4 regions of the Streptomyces sp. NPDC059696 genome follow, and region 1 is predicted to be linked to each of the others. Evidence: riboswitches for the same ligand, from Rfam matches in the RefSeq annotation. Region 1 holds a riboswitch; each other region holds the start of a gene.

The links. A riboswitch is a leader RNA that binds a small molecule or an ion and turns the genes downstream of it on or off. The one in region 1 is predicted to bind cobalamin.
Region 2: it holds a riboswitch for cobalamin, as region 1 does, so the genes downstream of both, ACFV20_RS10970 (energy-coupling factor ABC transporter permease) here and ACFV20_RS27810 (cobalamin biosynthesis protein) in region 1, are expected to answer to the same signal.
Region 3: it holds a riboswitch for cobalamin, as region 1 does, so the genes downstream of both, ACFV20_RS19000 (ABC transporter substrate-binding protein) here and ACFV20_RS27810 (cobalamin biosynthesis protein) in region 1, are expected to answer to the same signal.
Region 4: it holds a riboswitch for cobalamin, as region 1 does, so the genes downstream of both, ACFV20_RS25975 (ribonucleoside-diphosphate reductase subunit alpha) here and ACFV20_RS27810 (cobalamin biosynthesis protein) in region 1, are expected to answer to the same signal.

The regions. Positions count from the first base shown of each region.
Region 1 covers NZ_JBHWFG010000029.1:94,258-98,447, reverse strand. The annotation lists gene ACFV20_RS27820 (anion permease) at 1-928, shown strand, start outside; gene ACFV20_RS27815 (hypothetical protein) at 960-1,181, shown strand; cobalamin riboswitch at 1,323-1,456, shown strand; gene ACFV20_RS27810 (cobalamin biosynthesis protein) at 1,557-2,636, shown strand; gene ACFV20_RS27805 (cobyric acid synthase) at 2,638-4,146, shown strand; gene cobN (cobaltochelatase subunit CobN) at 4,143-4,190, shown strand, end outside.
Region 2 covers NZ_JBHWFG010000008.1:60,939-65,128, forward strand. The annotation lists gene ACFV20_RS10955 (energy-coupling factor ABC transporter ATP-binding protein) at 1-484, opposite strand, end outside; gene cbiQ (cobalt ECF transporter T component CbiQ) at 481-1,230, opposite strand; gene ACFV20_RS10965 (energy-coupling factor ABC transporter substrate-binding protein) at 1,237-1,605, opposite strand; gene ACFV20_RS10970 (energy-coupling factor ABC transporter permease) at 1,602-2,309, opposite strand; cobalamin riboswitch at 2,339-2,524, opposite strand; gene ACFV20_RS10975 (protein kinase) at 2,653-4,104, opposite strand.
Region 3 covers NZ_JBHWFG010000016.1:46,736-50,925, forward strand. The annotation lists gene ACFV20_RS18995 (FecCD family ABC transporter permease) at 1-470, opposite strand, end outside; gene ACFV20_RS19000 (ABC transporter substrate-binding protein) at 467-1,483, opposite strand; cobalamin riboswitch at 1,552-1,742, opposite strand; gene ACFV20_RS19005 (CoA-binding protein) at 1,827-2,255, shown strand; gene ACFV20_RS19010 (4-hydroxybenzoate 3-monooxygenase) at 2,314-3,537, shown strand; gene ACFV20_RS19015 (ArsR/SmtB family transcription factor) at 3,750-4,109, opposite strand; gene ACFV20_RS19020 (cation diffusion facilitator family transporter) at 4,173-4,190, shown strand, end outside.
Region 4 covers NZ_JBHWFG010000026.1:36,371-40,560, reverse strand. The annotation lists gene ACFV20_RS25975 (ribonucleoside-diphosphate reductase subunit alpha) at 1-2,344, opposite strand, end outside; cobalamin riboswitch at 2,469-2,642, opposite strand; gene ACFV20_RS25970 (GNAT family N-acetyltransferase) at 2,678-3,184, opposite strand; gene mctP (monocarboxylate uptake permease MctP) at 3,305-4,190, opposite strand, start outside.

The DNA of each region.
Region 1 (4,190 bases):
CATGGGCGGTCTGATCGGTGCCACGATCGCCTCGGCGGGCATCGGCGCGGTGCACGGAGACGTGCTGGTCACCAAGGTGCTGATTCCGGCGATCGCCGCCCCGCTGGTCGCGGGCATCGCGGCGATGCTCGCCACGCGGCTGACGTACTCCCTCGGCAGCAAGGCCGAGAGCCAGGCGTCCAAGAAGGGCTACCGGACCGGTCAGATCGCCTCCGCCGGCCTGGTCTCCCTGGCCCACGGCACCAACGACGCCCAGAAGACGATGGGCATCATCACCCTCGCGCTGGTCGCCGGCGGCGCCGTGGCGCCCGACTCGGACCCGCCCATGTGGGTCATCCTCTCGGCGGGTCTCGCCATCGCGCTCGGCACCTACCTGGGCGGCTGGCGCATCATCCGCACCATGGGCAAGGGACTGACCGACCTCCAGCCGCAGCAGGGCTTCGCCGCCCAGACCTCCGCGGCCACGGTCATCCTGGCCTCCTCGCACCTCGGTTTCTCCCTCTCCACGACGCACTCCGTGTCCGGTTCGGTGATGGGTGCCGGGCTCGGCCGCAAGGGCGGCGTGGTCCGCTGGTCCACCGCGACGCGGATGTTCGTCGCGTGGGGTCTGACCCTGCCGGCCGCGGCCCTGGTGGGCGCGCTCGCCGAGTACGTCACCGGCTTCGGCAGCTGGGGCACCGCGGTGGTGGCCGTCTTCCTCATCGCCTCCAGCGCGGCGATCTGGAAGCTGTCGCGGCGTGAGGTGGTCGACCACACCAACGTCAACGACACCGCTGACGCCGAGCCTGCCGGTGTGGTGACCACCGCGATCGCCGCGGTGACGCCGCCGCCGGTGGGCGGCACGGCCCCGGCGTCGGAGGACCCGGTCCCCTCGTTCCCGGCGCAGGCCACCGCCGAGCGCACGCCGACCACGACCACCACGGTCTGACCGCCACCGGTTACAAGGAAGAGTCTCGGATATGAAGATCGACTGGGCGGCCCTCGGCTCCGTCTTCGGCGTCAGCCTCGTGGTCACCGTGGCCCTCGTCGGCCTGTTCACCCTCGGCATCACCGGTCTCTCGCGCCGCGAGCGGGCGGTCGCCGAGGGCGGGTCCGCGAGTCTCGCGGTCACCGGCGCGTACGCGTGCTTCGCGGCGTGTGCGGTGGCCGTGGGGTACGGGATCTACCTGATCGTGGCCTGAGCGCCGCACCGCACATCGTGTCCGCCGGGCGGCACGGGACTTGAGGTCCTGTGCCGCCCGGTCGTCGTGTGGGGGCAGGGGGCGATGTGGGGTTCTCCACACTCTCCCCTCGCAGGTCAACGGCAAGTTGACGGCCGTTCCCGGCCGTGGTGGACTGCCGGGGCCAGTACGGCGGCAGGAGAGGAAGCCGGTGAAAGTCCGGCGCGGTCCCGCCACTGTCACCGGGGTAGCAATCCCCGGGAGCCAGGAACTCTCACCGCCGATCTCGTCGAACCAGGGCGTGGACACCCTGAGTGAGGACACATATCGCCATGCGCGGCTGCCGATCGAGGTTCACCACCCCACCCCTGCCCGCCCTCCTGGCCGGCTGAGCCCATGGGTGCCGGTCGCGTCTTCGCGTACGGCGCCGCCGCCGGTCTGATCGGTGACCTGCTGCTCGGTGATCCTCGCCGGGGGCATCCGGTCGCCGCGTTCGGACGGGCCGCGGGTGCCGTGGAACGGGTGTTGTGGCGGGACCACCGCGGGTGGGGCGCGCTGCACACCGCCGTGTGTGCCGGCGGGGCCGTCGCCCTCGGGTCCGTCGCCGCGCGTGCCGTGCGCACCTCCCCCGCCGCCTCCGCGGCGCTGACCGCTGCCGCCACCTGGGCCGTCGTCGGGGGGACTTCACTCGCCCGGGAGGCGCGCACCATCGGGCAGGCGCTGGAGGCCGGGGACGTCGAGGCGGCCCGGGCGCGGCTGCCGCACCTGTGCGGCCGCGATCCGCAGGCCCTCGACGCCGACGGCATGGCCCGGGCCGTGGTCGAGTCCGTCGCCGAGAACACCTCCGACGCGGTGGTGGGGGCGCTGGTGTGGGGGGCCGTCGGCGGGGTGCCGGGGCTGCTGGGGTTCCGGGCCGTCAACACCCTGGACGCCATGGTCGGGCACAAGTCGGCCCGCTACCGCCGCTACGGGTGGGCCTCCGCGCGGCTGGACGACCTCGCGGGGTGGCCGGGAGCGCGGCTGACCGCCGTGCTCGCCGCTCTGGCCGGGCCGGATCCGCGGGGGGCCGTGCGGGCCTGGCGGGCCGACGCGGACAGGCATCCGAGTCCCAACGCGGGGCCCGTGGAGGCCTCGTTCGCCGGGGCGCTCGGGGTGCGGCTCGGCGGGACGCTCTCGTACGGCGGGCGGGTGGAGCACCGTCCCGTGCTGAACACGCGGGGGCGTGCCGTCGGTACGCAGGACGTCGAACGGGCCGTGCGGCTGTCGCAGCGCGTGACATGGCTCGCGCTCGGGGTGTGCGCGGGCGCGCGGTTGCTGATGAGTACGCGGTCGTCCAGTAGTGCGCCGTCGTCCAGGAGCGCGCGGTCGCTCGGGAATGCGCGGTTGCTCGGGAATGCGCGGTTGCTCGGGAGTGCGCGGTTGCTCGGGAGTGCGCCGTCGCTCCGGGGCCCGTGGTCGCTGAAGTGGGGGAAATGACATGAGCGGTGGGCTTCTCGTTGCCGGCACCACCTCCGACGCCGGCAAGAGCGTCGTGACCGCCGGTATCTGCCGGTGGCTGGTGCGCCAAGGCGTCAAGGTCGCGCCCTTCAAGGCACAGAACATGTCCCTGAACTCCTTCGTGACGACGGAGGGGGCCGAGATCGGACGGGCCCAGGCCATGCAGGCGCAGGCCTGCCGCGTCGAGCCGACCGCGCTGATGAACCCGGTGCTGCTCAAGCCCGGCGGCGAGCAGAGCAGTCAGGTCGTGCTGCTGGGCAAGCCGGTCGGGGAGATGAGCGCGCGTGGCTACCACGGCGGACGCCAACAGCGGCTGCTCGGGACGGTGCTGGACTGCCTGGAGCAGTTGCGGGGCACGTATGACGCGGTGATCTGTGAGGGGGCCGGTTCTCCCGCCGAGATCAATCTGCGGCGGACGGACATCGTGAACATGGGGATCGCCCGGAACGCCGGGCTGCCCGTGCTCGTCGTCGGCGACATCGATCGGGGCGGGGTGTTCGCCTCGTTCTTCGGGACGGTGGCGCTGCTGTCGCCCGAGGACCAGGCCTGTGTCGCCGGGTTCCTCGTCAACAAGTTCCGCGGGGACGTCTCCCTGCTGGAGCCGGGTCTGGAGATGCTGCACGGCCTCACGGGGCGCAGGACGTACGGCGTGCTGCCGTTCCGGCACGGGCTCGGGATCGACGAGGAGGACGGCCTCAGGGTCTCCCTGCGGGGGGTGGTGCGGGAGTCCGTCGTCGCCCCGCCGGTCGGCGAGGACGTGCTGCGCGTCGCGGTCTGCGCCGTGCCGCTGATGTCCAACTTCACCGACGTGGACGCCCTGGCCGCCGAACCGGGCGTCGTGGTGCGGTTCGTGGACCGGCCGGAGGAGCTGTCCGACGCCGACCTCGTCATCGTGCCCGGCACCCGCGGGACGGTCCGGGCGCTGGAGTGGCTGCGCGAGCGCGGGCTGGCCGACGCCCTGGTCCGCAGGGCCGCCGAGCAGCGGCCCGTGCTCGGCATCTGCGGCGGCTTCCAGATCCTCGGCGAGCACATCGAGGACGACGTGGAGAGCCGCCGGGGCCACGTCGACGGGCTCGGGATGCTGCCCGTACGGGTGCGGTTCGCCCGCGAGAAGACCCTCACCCGGCCGTCCGGGGAGGCCCTCGGGGAGCACGTCGAGGGTTACGAGATCCACCACGGGGTCGCCGACGTCACCGGCGGAGACCCCTTCCTGGACGGCTGCCGGGTCGGCCAGACCTGGGGCACGCACTGGCACGGCTCACTGGAGTCGGACGGCTTCCGGCGGGCCTTTCTGCGCGAGGTGGCGGCCGCCGCGGGCCGCCGCTTCGTGCCCGCGCCGGACACCTCGTTCGCCGCGCTGCGCGAGGAGCAGCTCGACCGGCTCGGCGACCTGATCGAACAGCACGCGGACACCGACGCGCTGTGGCGGCTCATCGAGTCCGGCGCGCCGCAAGGACTGCCCTTCATTCCACCGGGAGCACCCGCATGAGCACTGTGTTGTTGTTGTCGACCGCCGACACGGACCTGCTGGCG
Region 2 (4,190 bases), on a different contig from region 1:
GGGGCCGCATGGCGACCGCTCCCGCGATGGCGGTCCGTTTGCGCTGCCCGTAGGAGAGCAGATGGGTCGGCCGGTCGGCCAGGGCCGTGATGTCCAGGGCGGCCAGCGCCTCCGCCACGCGCGCCCGGACCTGCGTGTCGTCCAGGCCGAGGTTCAACGGCCCGAACGACACGTCCTGCTCGACGGAGGCCGCGAACAACTGGTCGTCCGGGTCCTGCACCACCAGCTGCACGGTCGTCCGCAGCCCGGTCAGCCCCTTGCGGTCGTACGCCACCGGCCGTCCCTCGACCGTCAGCCGCCCCTGGTGCGGTTTCAGACCGCCGGAGAGCAGCCGCATCAGCGTGGTCTTGCCGCTGCCGTTGCGGCCGAGCAGCGCGAGCGCGCGGCCCTCGCGGATGTCGAAGTCGAGGCCGCTGAGCACGGCCGGGCCGTCCTCGTAGGCGAAGGACGCGCCCCGCAGGGCGACGAGGGCGGGCTCGCTCATGTCAGCGGCCTTTCCAGTACGAGGGTGAGGACGGCCACCGCCGCGAGCAGCGCGCAACTGGCCGCGGTGAAACGGACGGAGACCCGGGCCTCGGGCACCAGGACCCGCAGGGTGCCGTCGTAGCCGCGCCCGGCGAGCCCGGCCTGGAGACGGGTGGCCCGGTCGAAGGCCCGGACGAAGGCGGTGGCGCCGAGCCCGGCCAGGGACCGCCACTCCGCGGCCCGGCCGGTGTGCCCGAGCCGGGCCGCCTGGGCCTCCCGGATGCGGCGCACGGAGTCCAGCAGCAGGAAGCTCATCCGGTACGTCACGAGCGCGACGTCGACGACCGGAGCGGGCACCCCGGCCCGGACCAGCCGGGGCAGCAGGTCGGACATGGGCGTGGTGAAGGCGAACAGCAGCACGCCCAGGGAGGCCGCCGAGGTGCGCAGCAGCAACTCCCCGGCCCGGATCGGCCCGTCGGCGGCGAAGGCGACGAAACCACCCGGCCCGCCCACCTGGACGAGCAGCGTGAGGGCGCCCGTCACGCAGAAGCCCAGCGGCACCCGGTAGGCCCGCCACAGCCGCCGCCCGGGCACACCGGCCGGACCCAGGAGCACGACCAGGGCCGTCAGGAGCACCAGGGCCGCGCCCGGCCAGGGCGGCAGCGAGATCGCGAGCAGGGTGAGACCGAGTCCGAGCACGGCCTTGTCCACGGGATGGCGGCGGCGCCAGCGACTGCCGTGCGCCGCCGCGTCGATCGGCAGCACCCGGGCTCAGTCCCGTTCCGCGGCGGACTTCCCGGCGGTGCCGGCGAGCGTGTCGTCGGACTCCCGCTCCAGCGCCCGCTGCTCGCCCTGCCTGCGGCCCCGGCGCAGACCGAAGTAGTAGGCGAGTACACCGGCGCCGAGAGCCGCCTGGAGGGCGAACAGCGCCGACTCGATCTCGCCGGAGGGCGGTTCGTACAAGGGCGAGAACCACGGCTCGTAGTCCGGCTTCAGCTCGGTGATCGCCGTCTCCGCCTCGGCGTCGGCGCCCGTGAACGGCTCCTTCTTGTGGTCGCCGAGCCCGAGCGCCAGGGGCAGCACCGCCAGCGCGGCCACGGCGAGCAGCAGGAGCAGGTTGATCTTCGTGTTCCGCTTCATCGGGCCACTGCCTCGGTCTCGGTCTCCGTCCGGGCCCGCCGGGTGGCGACGAGCACGCCCAGCCGGGTCAGTTCGCCCTTGCTGGACTGCACCAGCAGCCGCATCACGAGCACGGTCAGCAGGCCCTCGCTCACCGCGAGCGGGATCTGGGTGACGGCGAAGATGGAACCGAATTTGCCGAGCGCGCCCAGGAACCCGCTGCCCGGGTCGGGGAACGCGAGCGCCAGCTGCACGCTGGTGACGCAGTAGGTGGACAGGTCGGCGAGGAACGCGGCGAAGAACACCGCCACCATCAGCGGTGCGTTGGAGCGCCGCAGCAGCCGGTAGACGGCGTATCCGGCCCAGGGCCCGACGATCGCCATGGAGAAGACGTTGGCGCCGAGCGTGGTGAGGCCGCCGTGCGCGAGCAGCAGTGCCTGGAAGAGCAGGGTGATGGTGCCCAGCACCGCCATGATGGGCGGCCGGAACAGGATGGCGCCCAGGCCCGTGCCGGTGGGGTGCGAGCAACTGCCCGTGACGGACGGCAGTTTCAGGGCGGACAGGACGAAGGTGAAGGCACCGGACGCACCGAGGAGCAGCGTGCTCTCGGGATGCTCGCGCACTTCACGGGTGAGCGACCGGACCCCGTGGACGACGAACGGCGCCGACGCGACGCCCCAGGCGACCGCGTGCGCCGGAGGAAGGAAACCCTCGGCTATGTGCATGGCTCAGCAGACCCTCTCCAGCACCTCGTGGATGGTTGACGCGCCTTGGCCGGTCTCCTGGCTGACGGGTACCACCGCCCGGACTCCGCCTTCCCGGGTCACGAGGACCCAGTGGCTGCCCCTGAGGGCTGGAGCCGGACTTCCCGATTCACAGTGGCGAGGGCCGCACCGGCATCACACCGGATTTCCCGTTCACCAAGGCCTGGTGACAATAAGGCCGGGGTAAGGGCGATGACAAGCCACCCAAGGGGCGCGTGAGGGGGCGCCCGTTCGCACACCGGCGCATCCCGCGGCCGATCCACGCGCGCTCGACAGCGGCCCGTCACACGCCGCCCGGGCCGCGTCAGTCGTCGGTCCCGTCGTCCCCGCCGTCGTCGCTCCCGTCCTCTTCCCCGCCCTGGAGCGGCTCCTGCGGCTTCGGCTGCGCCGGCCCGCCGCCTGCCCCCTGTGTCGGAGCCGCCGCACTCGGCGCGGGCGCGGCAGGAGCCGACGAGGACGGCGAGGCGGAGGGAGTGACATCGGCCACGGTGCCGGTGTCCGGCGTGTCGGCCGTACCCGGGCCGACGGCCGGGTCGGCCCGCTGGTCGGTCTGCTGCTCGGAGGAGCCGGGCGCGGAGTCCTCGGACGCCTCGGCGGCTGGACTGCTCGCCGTCGGGGACGCGTCGGGTTCCGTGCCCTCCGCGGTCGTGTCGGGCGAGAACCAGCGCATGCCGAGGAGCATCGCCGCGAGGAAGAGGCCCGCGGCGGCGGCCGTCGCGGCCACCCTCGACCGGTTGCCGGCACCGCCGCGCCCGCGGGTGCGGCCCGAACGCCCCGCCTGGGCGGCCCGGGCCGCGGTGCGGTGTCCCGTGGTCGCCGGCAGCGCGTACGTGGTCGGAGCGCCGGTGTCGGCGCCGCCGTACGAGCCCGGACCGGCGGGCTTCGCCCTGGACGTGGTGGCGGGCCGCAGCGGCGGGGAGACCTCGGGCAGTGGCTCGGGCAGGCCCTGCCAGGCGCCCCCGGCGAACCACTCGGCGGCCTGCTGGGCGGTGGGCCGGTCCTCGGGCTGCTTGGCGAGCAGACCGAGGAGGTAGTTCTCGAACGCGGGCGGAAGCCCGGCGACCCCGAGCTCGCGGGGCGGCACGGGAGCGGAGTCGAGATGCTGGTGGAGCAGGGCGACGGCGGTGTCGGCCTCGAACGGCGGTCGTCCGCTGAGGAGCTGGTAGAGCACACAGCCCAGGGAGTACATGTCCGAGGCCGGCCCGGCGGGCTTGCCCAGGGCCCGCTCGGGCGCGAGGTAGAGGCCGGTGCCGATGATCTGCCCGGTGGCGGTGAGCGCGGCGCCGGGGTCGTCGAGGAACCGCGCGATGCCGAAGTCGCCGATCTTCAGCGTGCCGGCCGTGTCCAGCAGCAGGTTGGCCGGTTTGACGTCCCGGTGCACGATGCCCTGGGCGTGCGCGGCGGCGAGCCCCGCGGACGCCTGTGCGGCGAGCCGGGCCACCCGCTCGGCGGGCAGCGCGCCGGAGCCGGCCAGCACCCCGGCGAGGCTGTCGCCCTCGACGAGCTCCATGACCAGGTACAGCCGGTTGTCGTACTCCCCGAAGTCCAGGACCCCCACGACGTTGGGGTGGTTGAGACGCCCGGCGGTCTGCGCCTCCAGACGGAACCGGGAGGCCGCCGTGGGGTCGGTGTCCTGGGGCAGCAGCAGCTTGAGGGCCACCGCTCTGGCGAGCATGGTGTCGTAGGCACGCCAGACCTCTCCCATTCCACCGCGCCCGATCTCAACATCCAGCCGGTAGCGGCCCGCTAGCAGCACTCGTCCTCGTCTCATGCGTGGGAAGGTCGCGCCGCAGGCCGAACTCCCCGCGTCCGCACGGGGGTTGGTGGGGGTGCCGCAGCCGA
Region 3 (4,190 bases), on a different contig from region 1:
CTGTGGCTGAGCAGCAGCACCAGCGCGAACGACAGCAGGGCGCCGAGGAACGCCCCGGCCGGCACCGGCAGGGCACCGCCGCCCACGCCGAGGACGACGACGAGTACCGCTCCGGTGGAGGCGCCCGAGGACACTCCGAGGACGAAGGGGTCGGCGAGCGGGTTGCGCAGCAGGGACTGCATCACCGCTCCGCACACGGCCAGTCCGGCTCCGCACACGGCCGCGAGCAGGGTGCGCGGCAGCCGCAGCTGCCAGACGATGCCGTCCCGGATCGGCGTCAGCCCGGAGCTGCCGAGACCGAGATGGGCGGCCACGACGGACCACACGTCCGCGACGCCGATGTCGGCGGGGCCGATGGTGATGGCCACGGCGAGGGAAGCGACGAGCGCGACGGCCCCGGCCGCGCCCAGCGCGAGTCCTGCCCGGCGCCGGGGCCTGGTCCCGGCGGCCGGCAGGCCCTGGGCCGTCACCGCACCAGCCCGAAGCGGCGCAGCCCGGCGGCGACCTGCTCGACGCCCTCGACGGTGCGGATGGTCGGGTTCATGGCCTGCCCGCTCAGCAGCACGTACCGCCGGTGCCGGACGGCGTCCATGTTCCTCGTGACCGGGTTGGACTCCAGGAAGGCGATCTTCTTCTCGGCCGACTCGGCGGTCTGGGACGTGCGGGTCAGGTCGCCGATGACGAGGACGTCGGGGTCGCGGTCGGCGACCGTCTCCCAGTTGACCTGCGGCCACTCCTCGCGGGTGTCGTCGAAGACGTTCTTCGCGCCGAGGGCCCGGGTGATGATGCCGGGCGCTCCGCAACAGCCCGCCAGGTAGGGCGACTCGGAGTTCGCGAACCAGTACAGGAGGGTGACGCCGGAGGCGTCGACGCCCGCGGTGGCCTTCTTCATGCGCTGCCGGAGGGAGGCCACGAGGGCGTCGCCGCGCTTCCTCACCCCGAACACGGTCGCGAGGTCATGGACCTCGCGGTAGACGGTGTCGATGTCGAGTGCCTTGTCGCGTGCGCCGTCGCCGCCGCCCGAGTTGTCCTTGCCGGCGCAGTCGGACGGGGAGACGTAGGTGGGGACGCCGAGCTTCTCGAACTGTTCGCGGGTGGCGACGCCGCCCTTGCCGAGGGTGGAGACGAAGGACGCGGCGACGAAGTCGGGCTCGGCGTCCAGGACGCGCTCGAAGGACGGGTTGTCGTCGGCGAGGCGTGGCACCGTCGCGTCGGCCTTCTCCAGCCCCTTCATCACGGGGTCGGTCCAGGTGGCCGTGCCCGCGAGGCGGTCGGCGAGGCCCAGGGAGAGCAGGATCTCGGTGGTGCCCTGGTTGAGGGACACGGCGTGCTGCGGCGGGGCGGGGACGCGGACCTCGTGCCCGCAGTCGGTGAGGGTGACGGCGGCCTTGGCGTCGGTGGACGTGGTGCCGCCGCAGCCGGTCAGGAGAAGGAATCCGGCCGTGAGCAGCGCGGCGGCGCGGGCGGGGCGGGCGAGGGGCACGGGAACCAGTCCTCAGGCGTCGAGGGCTCATGCGCGGAGCCCGGTCGTACGGTGCTCCCCCGCCGCGCGCGGCCGCGGGGGCCGCCAGCAGGTCTTCGGACTCGGGTTCGCCCGGGTCGGAGCGCCTTCCCGGACGTCCGTGCAGGAGTCCAGTGGCCGAGGCCCCGCCCGTCCCCCTCACCGCTGCGCGTCAGTTCCGGATTCGCACCGGATTCCCTGACCCACGTACATGGGTTCGACTGGCCTCGGCAAGCTATCACGGGGGCCGTCAGGGGAATCACCGCGCACCCGCCGCCGTTGAAGGGGAGGAGCAGTTCGTCCACGACGTGCGAGGAGGCCGCCGGTGTACGGCGACGAGGCAACGGTCCGCAGGATCCTCACCGGGCTCGGCGACACCTGGGCGGTGGTGGGCCTGTCGTCGAACCGGCAGCGCGCGGCGTACGGCGTCGCCGCCGTGCTGCAGCGTTTCGGCAAGCGCGTCGTACCGGTGCACCCGAAGGCGGAGACGGTGCACGGGGAGAAGGGGTACGCGAGTCTGGCGGACATCCCCTTCGACGTGGACGTCGTGGACGTGTTCGTGAACAGCGAGCTCGCCGGAGCCGTCGCGGACGAGGCGGTCGCCAAGGGCGCGAAGGGCGTCTGGTTCCAGCTCGGCGTGATCGACGAGGGGGCGTACGACCGGACGCGCGCGGCGGGCCTGGAGATGGTGATGGACCGCTGCCCGGCCATCGAGATCCCGCGGCTGCCCCGGCACGACGTACGGACATCCTGACCTGAGGCCTCCTCCCGGAGGTGCCCGTCCGCCGGGAGGAGGCCTCCATAATGTGCGCATGTCCCACGCCTCTCCGCCTCCGGACTCCGACGGCCCGCAACGCTTTCCGGTCGTCGTCGTGGGCGCCGGCCCGGCGGGTCTGACCGTCGGCAACATCCTGCGGGCCGCGTCCGTCGGCTGTCTGGTGCTGGAGGCGGAGACCCGCGAGGTCATCGAACGGCGGCCCCGTGCGGGGGTCATCGAGGAATGGGCCGTACGCGGCCTGGAGAAGCGGGGCCTCGCCCGGAACCTGCTGGACCGCGCGGAACTGCACACCGCCTGCGAGTTCCGCTTCGAGGGGGAGCGCTACCGGTTTCCCTACGGCGAGCTGACGGGAAGTCACCACTTCGTCTACCCGCAGCCGTTGCTGGTGACGGACCTGGTGCGCGAGTACGCCGACGTCCGCGGCGGCGAGATCCGCTTCGGCGTCCGGGACGTGGCGCTGCACGACCTCGACAGCGACCAGCCGTCCGTGTCGTACGCCTGCCCCGAGACGGGTGAACGCCGACTCGTGCACTGCGACTTCGTCGCCGGGTGCGACGGGGCACGGGGAGCGACCCGGGCCGCGCTCCCTCCCGAGCGGGTCCGGATCGCGCGGCACGACTACGGCATCGGCTGGCTGGCCCTGCTCGCCGAGGCGCCGCCGTCCGCCGACTGCGTGCTGTTCGGCTGCCACGCGCGCGGGTTCGCCGGCCAGATGCCCCGCAGCCCGGAGCTGACCCGCTACTACCTCCAGTGCCCGCCGGGCGACGATCCGGACAACTGGCCGCACGAGCGCGTCTGGTCGGAGCTCCGGCAGCGGCTCGGGGCGGCCGGCGCGCCCCCGCCGACCGAGGGGCGGCTGATCGAGAAGCGCGTGCTGGACATGCACGACTACGTGGTCGAGCCGATGGTGCACGGCCGGCTCCATCTCGCGGGCGACGCGGCCCACCTGGTCGCCCCCATCGCGGCCAAGGGCATGAATCTCGCCCTGCACGACGCCTTCCTCCTCGGCGACGCCCTGGTGGCCCGGCTGACCACCGGCGACGACAGCGGCCTCGGCGGCTACGCGGAGGCGTGTCTGCGCCGGGTGTGGGACTACCAGGAGTTCTCGCAGTGGCTGTCCGAGGTGTACCACGGCACGGCGGCGGGCGACCCGTTCCGTGCGGGCACCGCGCTCGCCCGGCTGCGCCGCCTGTTCACCTCGCCCACCGCGGCCGCCGCCTTCGCCGAGCAGTACCTGGGGACGGCGGCACGCTACTGAGCGAGCCGCGCGTCTCGGGACCGCGTCCCTGCCGTGCGAGCCGCGCCCAGCAGAACCGCGTCCCTGCCGTGCGAGCCGCGCCCAGCAGAACCGCATCCCTGCCGTGCGAGGCGTGCCCAGCGGGACCCCGGCGCTGCCGTGCGAGCCGCGCCCAGCGGAACCGCGTCCCTGCCGTGCGAGGCGTGTCCAGTGGGACCTGGGTGCTGCCGTGGTCAGTCGTGCGGGGGGCGGTCGCTGAGGCGGTGGTCGGCCACGTTCAGCGCCTCGTCGACCAGGCGGCGCAGATGGCCGTCGCGCAGTGAGTAGATCACCCGGCGGCCGTCCTTGCGCGTGTCCACCAGGCCCGCCAGGCGCAGTCGCGCCAGGTGCTGGCTGACGGCCGGCCTGGCCGCCCCGCACGCCTGCGTGAGGGTCGTGACGTCCGCCTCTCCCCCGGTCAGCGCGTGCAGCAGGGCGAGCCGGGTCCGGTCCCCCAGCAGGGCGAGAACCTCCGCGGCGAGCGCGAACTGTTCCTCGCCCGGGCTGCGCGGATGCGCATCGTGCGCAGATGAGAGGTGCATGCGTGCGCTCATAAGCACATAATGGCGGCACGGCACGGGTACGTCCACTCCCGCGCGCACCGGAAGGGGATCCACGTGAGTGACCGGCACGAG
Region 4 (4,190 bases), on a different contig from region 1:
GGCAGGCCTCGCAGGACTCGGGGTTTTCCAGGGAGCAGGCGACCGCTTCCGGGTCGGGGGTGGCCTGCACGGGCACGGTGGCCCGGGCGGCTCGGGCGATGCGGGTCGCCGGGCGCGAGCGCAGGTAGTACGTCGTCTTCAGCCCGGACTTCCAGGCGTAGGCGTACATCGAGGAGAGCTTGCCGATGGTCGGTGTCTCCAGGAACAGGTTCAGGGACTGGGACTGGTCCAGGAACGGCGTCCTGGCCGCCGCCATGTCGATCAGGCCGCGCTGCGGGATCTCCCACGCCGTGCGGTAGAGGGCGCGCACGTCCTCGGGGATCCAGGCGAAGCCCTGCACCGAGCCGCTGGCCTCGCGCAGGGCCTCCCGGGTGCGGGCGTCCCACACGCCGAGCCGCTTCAGCTCGTCCACCAGGTAGGAGTTGACCTGGAGGAACTCGCCCGACAGCGTCTCGCGCTTGAACAGGTTGGACACCTGCGGCTCGATGCACTCGTACACGCCCGCGATGGAGGCGATGGTGGCCGTGGGCGCGATGGCCAGCAGCAGCGAGTTGCGCATGCCGGTCGTGGCGACGCGCTCGCGCAGCGCCGCCCAGCGCTCCGGCCAGGTCAGCTCCGCGTCGTAGTGGTCCGGGTGCAGCACGCCCCGGGCCGTGCGGGTCTTCTCCCAGGCCGGCAGCGGGCCGTTGCGCTCGGCGAGGTCGGCGGAGGCCTCGTACGCGGCGAGCATGATCCGCTCGGCGATACGGGTGGACAGGGCCTTGGCCTCGGGCGAGTCGAAGGGCAGGCGCAGCTTGAAGAAGACGTCCTGGAGGCCCATCGCGCCGAGGCCGACCGGACGCCAGCGGGCGTTGGAGCGGCCCGCCTGCTCGGTCGGGTAGAAGTTGATGTCCACGACCCGGTCGAGGAACGTCACGGCCGTGCGGACGGTCTCGTCCAGGCGCTCCCAGTCGATGTCCCCGCCGGTCACGAACGCGCCGAGGTTCACCGAGCCCAGGTTGCAGACCGCCGTCTCGCCGTCGTCGGTGACCTCCAGGATCTCCGTGCAGAGGTTGGAGGAGTGCACGACGTGTCCGGGCTCGGCCGTCTGGTTGGCGGTGCGGTTGGCGGCGTCCTTGAAGGTCATCCAGCCGTTGCCGGTCTGCGCGAGGGTGCGCATCATGCGGCCGTACAGCTCACGCGCGGGCAGGGTCTTCTTCGCGAGGCCCTTCGCCTCGGCCGCCCGGTACGCGGCGTCGAACTCCTCGCCCCACAGGTCGACCAGCTCCGGCACGTCGGAGGGGGAGAACAACGACCACGGCGCGTCCGCGTTCACGCGCCGCATGAACTCGTCCGGCACCCAGTGCGCGAGGTTCAGGTTGTGCGTACGGCGGGCGTCCTCGCCGGTGTTGTCGCGCAGCTCCAGGAACTCCTCGATGTCGGCGTGCCAGGTCTCCAGGTAGACCGCGGCGGCACCCTTGCGCCGGCCGCCCTGGTTCACGGCGGCGACCGAGGCGTCCAGGGTCTTGAGGAACGGGACGATGCCGTTGGAGTGCCCGTTGGTGCCGCGGATCAGTGAACCGCGGGCGCGGATCCGGGAGTAGGCGATGCCGATGCCGCCGGCGTGCTTCGACAGCCGCGCCACCTGGTGATACCGGTCGTAGATGGAGTCCAGCTCGTCCTGCGGGGAGTCCAGGAGGTAGCAGGACGACATCTGGGGGTGCCGGGTGCCGGAGTTGAAGAGCGTGGGGGAGGAGGGGAGGTAGTCGAGGCGGCTCATGAGCCCGTAGAGAGCCGCGACCTCGTCCACCGCGCGTACGGTGTCGTCCTCGGCGAGACCGCACGCCACCCGCAGCATGAAGTGCTGGGGCGTCTCGACGACCTTGCGGGTGTGCGGGTGGCGCAGCAGATAGCGGCTGTGCAGGGTGCGCAGGCCGAAGTAGCCGAAGCGGTCGTCGGCCGCACGGTCGATCAGCGCGTCGAGGCGGGCGGCGTGGACGCGCACGAACTCGGCGGTGCGGTCGGCGATGAGCCCCTCGCGGTGGCCGACCGCGACGGACTCGGTGAAGGACGTGACGCCCTGCGAGGCGGCCTCCTCGCGGATGCCGATGGTCAGCAGCCGGGCGGCCAGCCGGGAGTAGGCGGGGTCCTCGGAGATCAGACCGGCCGCTGCCTCCGTCGCCAGTTCCCGCAACTCCGCCTCGTCCGCGGCGGCGGACCGGCCGCGCAGCGCGGCGGCGGCGACCCGGCCGGGGTCGGCGTCGGGGAGGTCGGCGGTCAGCTCGCTCAGGGTCCGCAGCAGCGCGGCACCGGGAGCGTCGTGCTCCTCTTCGGCTGAGACCGGTTCGGCTGGCGCGATGGTCACGTGGGGCTCTCCCTCGCTCGGCACGGGGGCCTCGTCGAGGGCAGGGGGCAGCACGCGAGCGCACTGCGGCGTCGCGTCCACCGGCCCACTCCACGAGGCCCGGACGTCAGGGCACACCGGCCGGGTGGCCGGGTGCGCTGTCGGCAGGTCCTCGGACTGACCCCTGTGCACGACGGCCCCAGGAACGGGCGGTTCCGGGAACAGACATGCACAAGTACACCGTTGCGGGACAGTTCCGGATTCGCACCGGATTCCCCTGCGGCGACAGCGAGCACGAGCATACATCTTGTGCCGGGTTCGAACGGCACCCCCAGATGTTGTGTCGTGCTGGTTTCAGAGCGTCAACTCATAGGTGAGAAGAGTGATGTCCGTCAGCTCCGGGAGGGGGTTCCAGTCACGATCGGGGGTACGCGTGAAGCCCAGCCGTCCGTAGATGCGGTGGGCCGCGTGCATGGTGGGCTGGGTCGACAGCACGACGCTCCGGCAGCCCGGGGTGGCCCGTGCCCGCTCGACGCAGGAGCGCACGAGGGCCTCGCCGACTCCCTGTCCGCGGGCCGCGTGCGCGACGGCGAGCATGCGGATCTCGGCCTCTCCGGGGCCGGCTATGTCGGCCATGGGCCCGCCGGACGGCACGAAGGTGACGCCGCCGAGCACGCGGCCGTCCTTCAGAGCCGCCAGGACGTCCGCGGCGCCGGCTCGTCCGGCGACGTCCCTCAGTACGCCCAGGTACGCGTCGCCCTCGCCGAAGTCGAGGAGGCCGTCCTGAAGGTAGGCCTGGGCGGTGATGGTGCCGAGTTCGTCGTATTCGGTGGGATGCGCACGGCGGATCAGGAGGTCCATGGCGCGAGTGTGCACGACAGCGGGCCGCCGATGTGTGTCAGGTCGGCGGCCCGCTGCGGGTGTGGTGTGGTTGTTCGCGCAGTTCCCCGCGCCCCTGAGCGCGGCCCGCTCAGGCCGCGCTCAATGGCTCGTCCCCGCCGTCGCAGGCGGGAGTTCCACCTGGACCCCCGGGTCGCCCGCGTCCGCCGTGTAGTCCTCCGGCTTGGTCTCGTCGATGCCGTCGGGAGCCTTCAGGGCCTTCAGGACGAAGGTCAGGACCACCGTCACCACCACGTTCAGGACGAACGCCGTGAGGCCGATGTAACCGATCTCCCCGATGCCCGGGATCTCCTTCGCGGAGCCGCCGAAGTGCTTCTGCGTCGGGGAGGCCACGCCGTACGCCGCGACCGTGCCGTAGACCATGCCGACCGCCCAGCCCGCGAGCAGGGCCCAGCGGTGGAACCAGCGGGTGAACAGGCCGCCGACCAGCGCCGGGAAGGTCTGCAGGATCCAGATGCCGCCCAGCAGCTGGAAGTTGATGGCGACCGTCTTGTCCATGGTGAGGACGAACGCCAGGGCGCCGACCTTCACCAGCAGGGAGACCAGCTTGGAGACCTTGGTCTCCTGCGCCGGGGTGGCGTCCGGCTTGATGAAGTCCTTGTAGATGTTGCGGGTGAAGAGGTTCGCGGCCGCGATGGACATGATGGCCGCCGGCACCAGCGCGCCGATGCCGATCGCCGCGAACGCCACGCCCGCGAACCAGTCCGGGAACATCGTCTCGAACAGCTGCGGGATCGCCAGCTGACCGTTCTGCACCTTGATGCCGGCCGCGATCGCCATGAAGCCGAGCAGCGCCAGCAGACCCAGCATCAGCGAGTACAGCGGCAGGATCGTGGTGTTGCGGCGGATCACCTCACGGCTCTTCGAGGACAACGTCGCCGTGATCGAGTGCGGGTACATGAACAGGGCGAGGGCGGAGCCCAACGCCAGCGTGGCGTACGTCCACTGGCCCGGCTCGGCCGGTGCC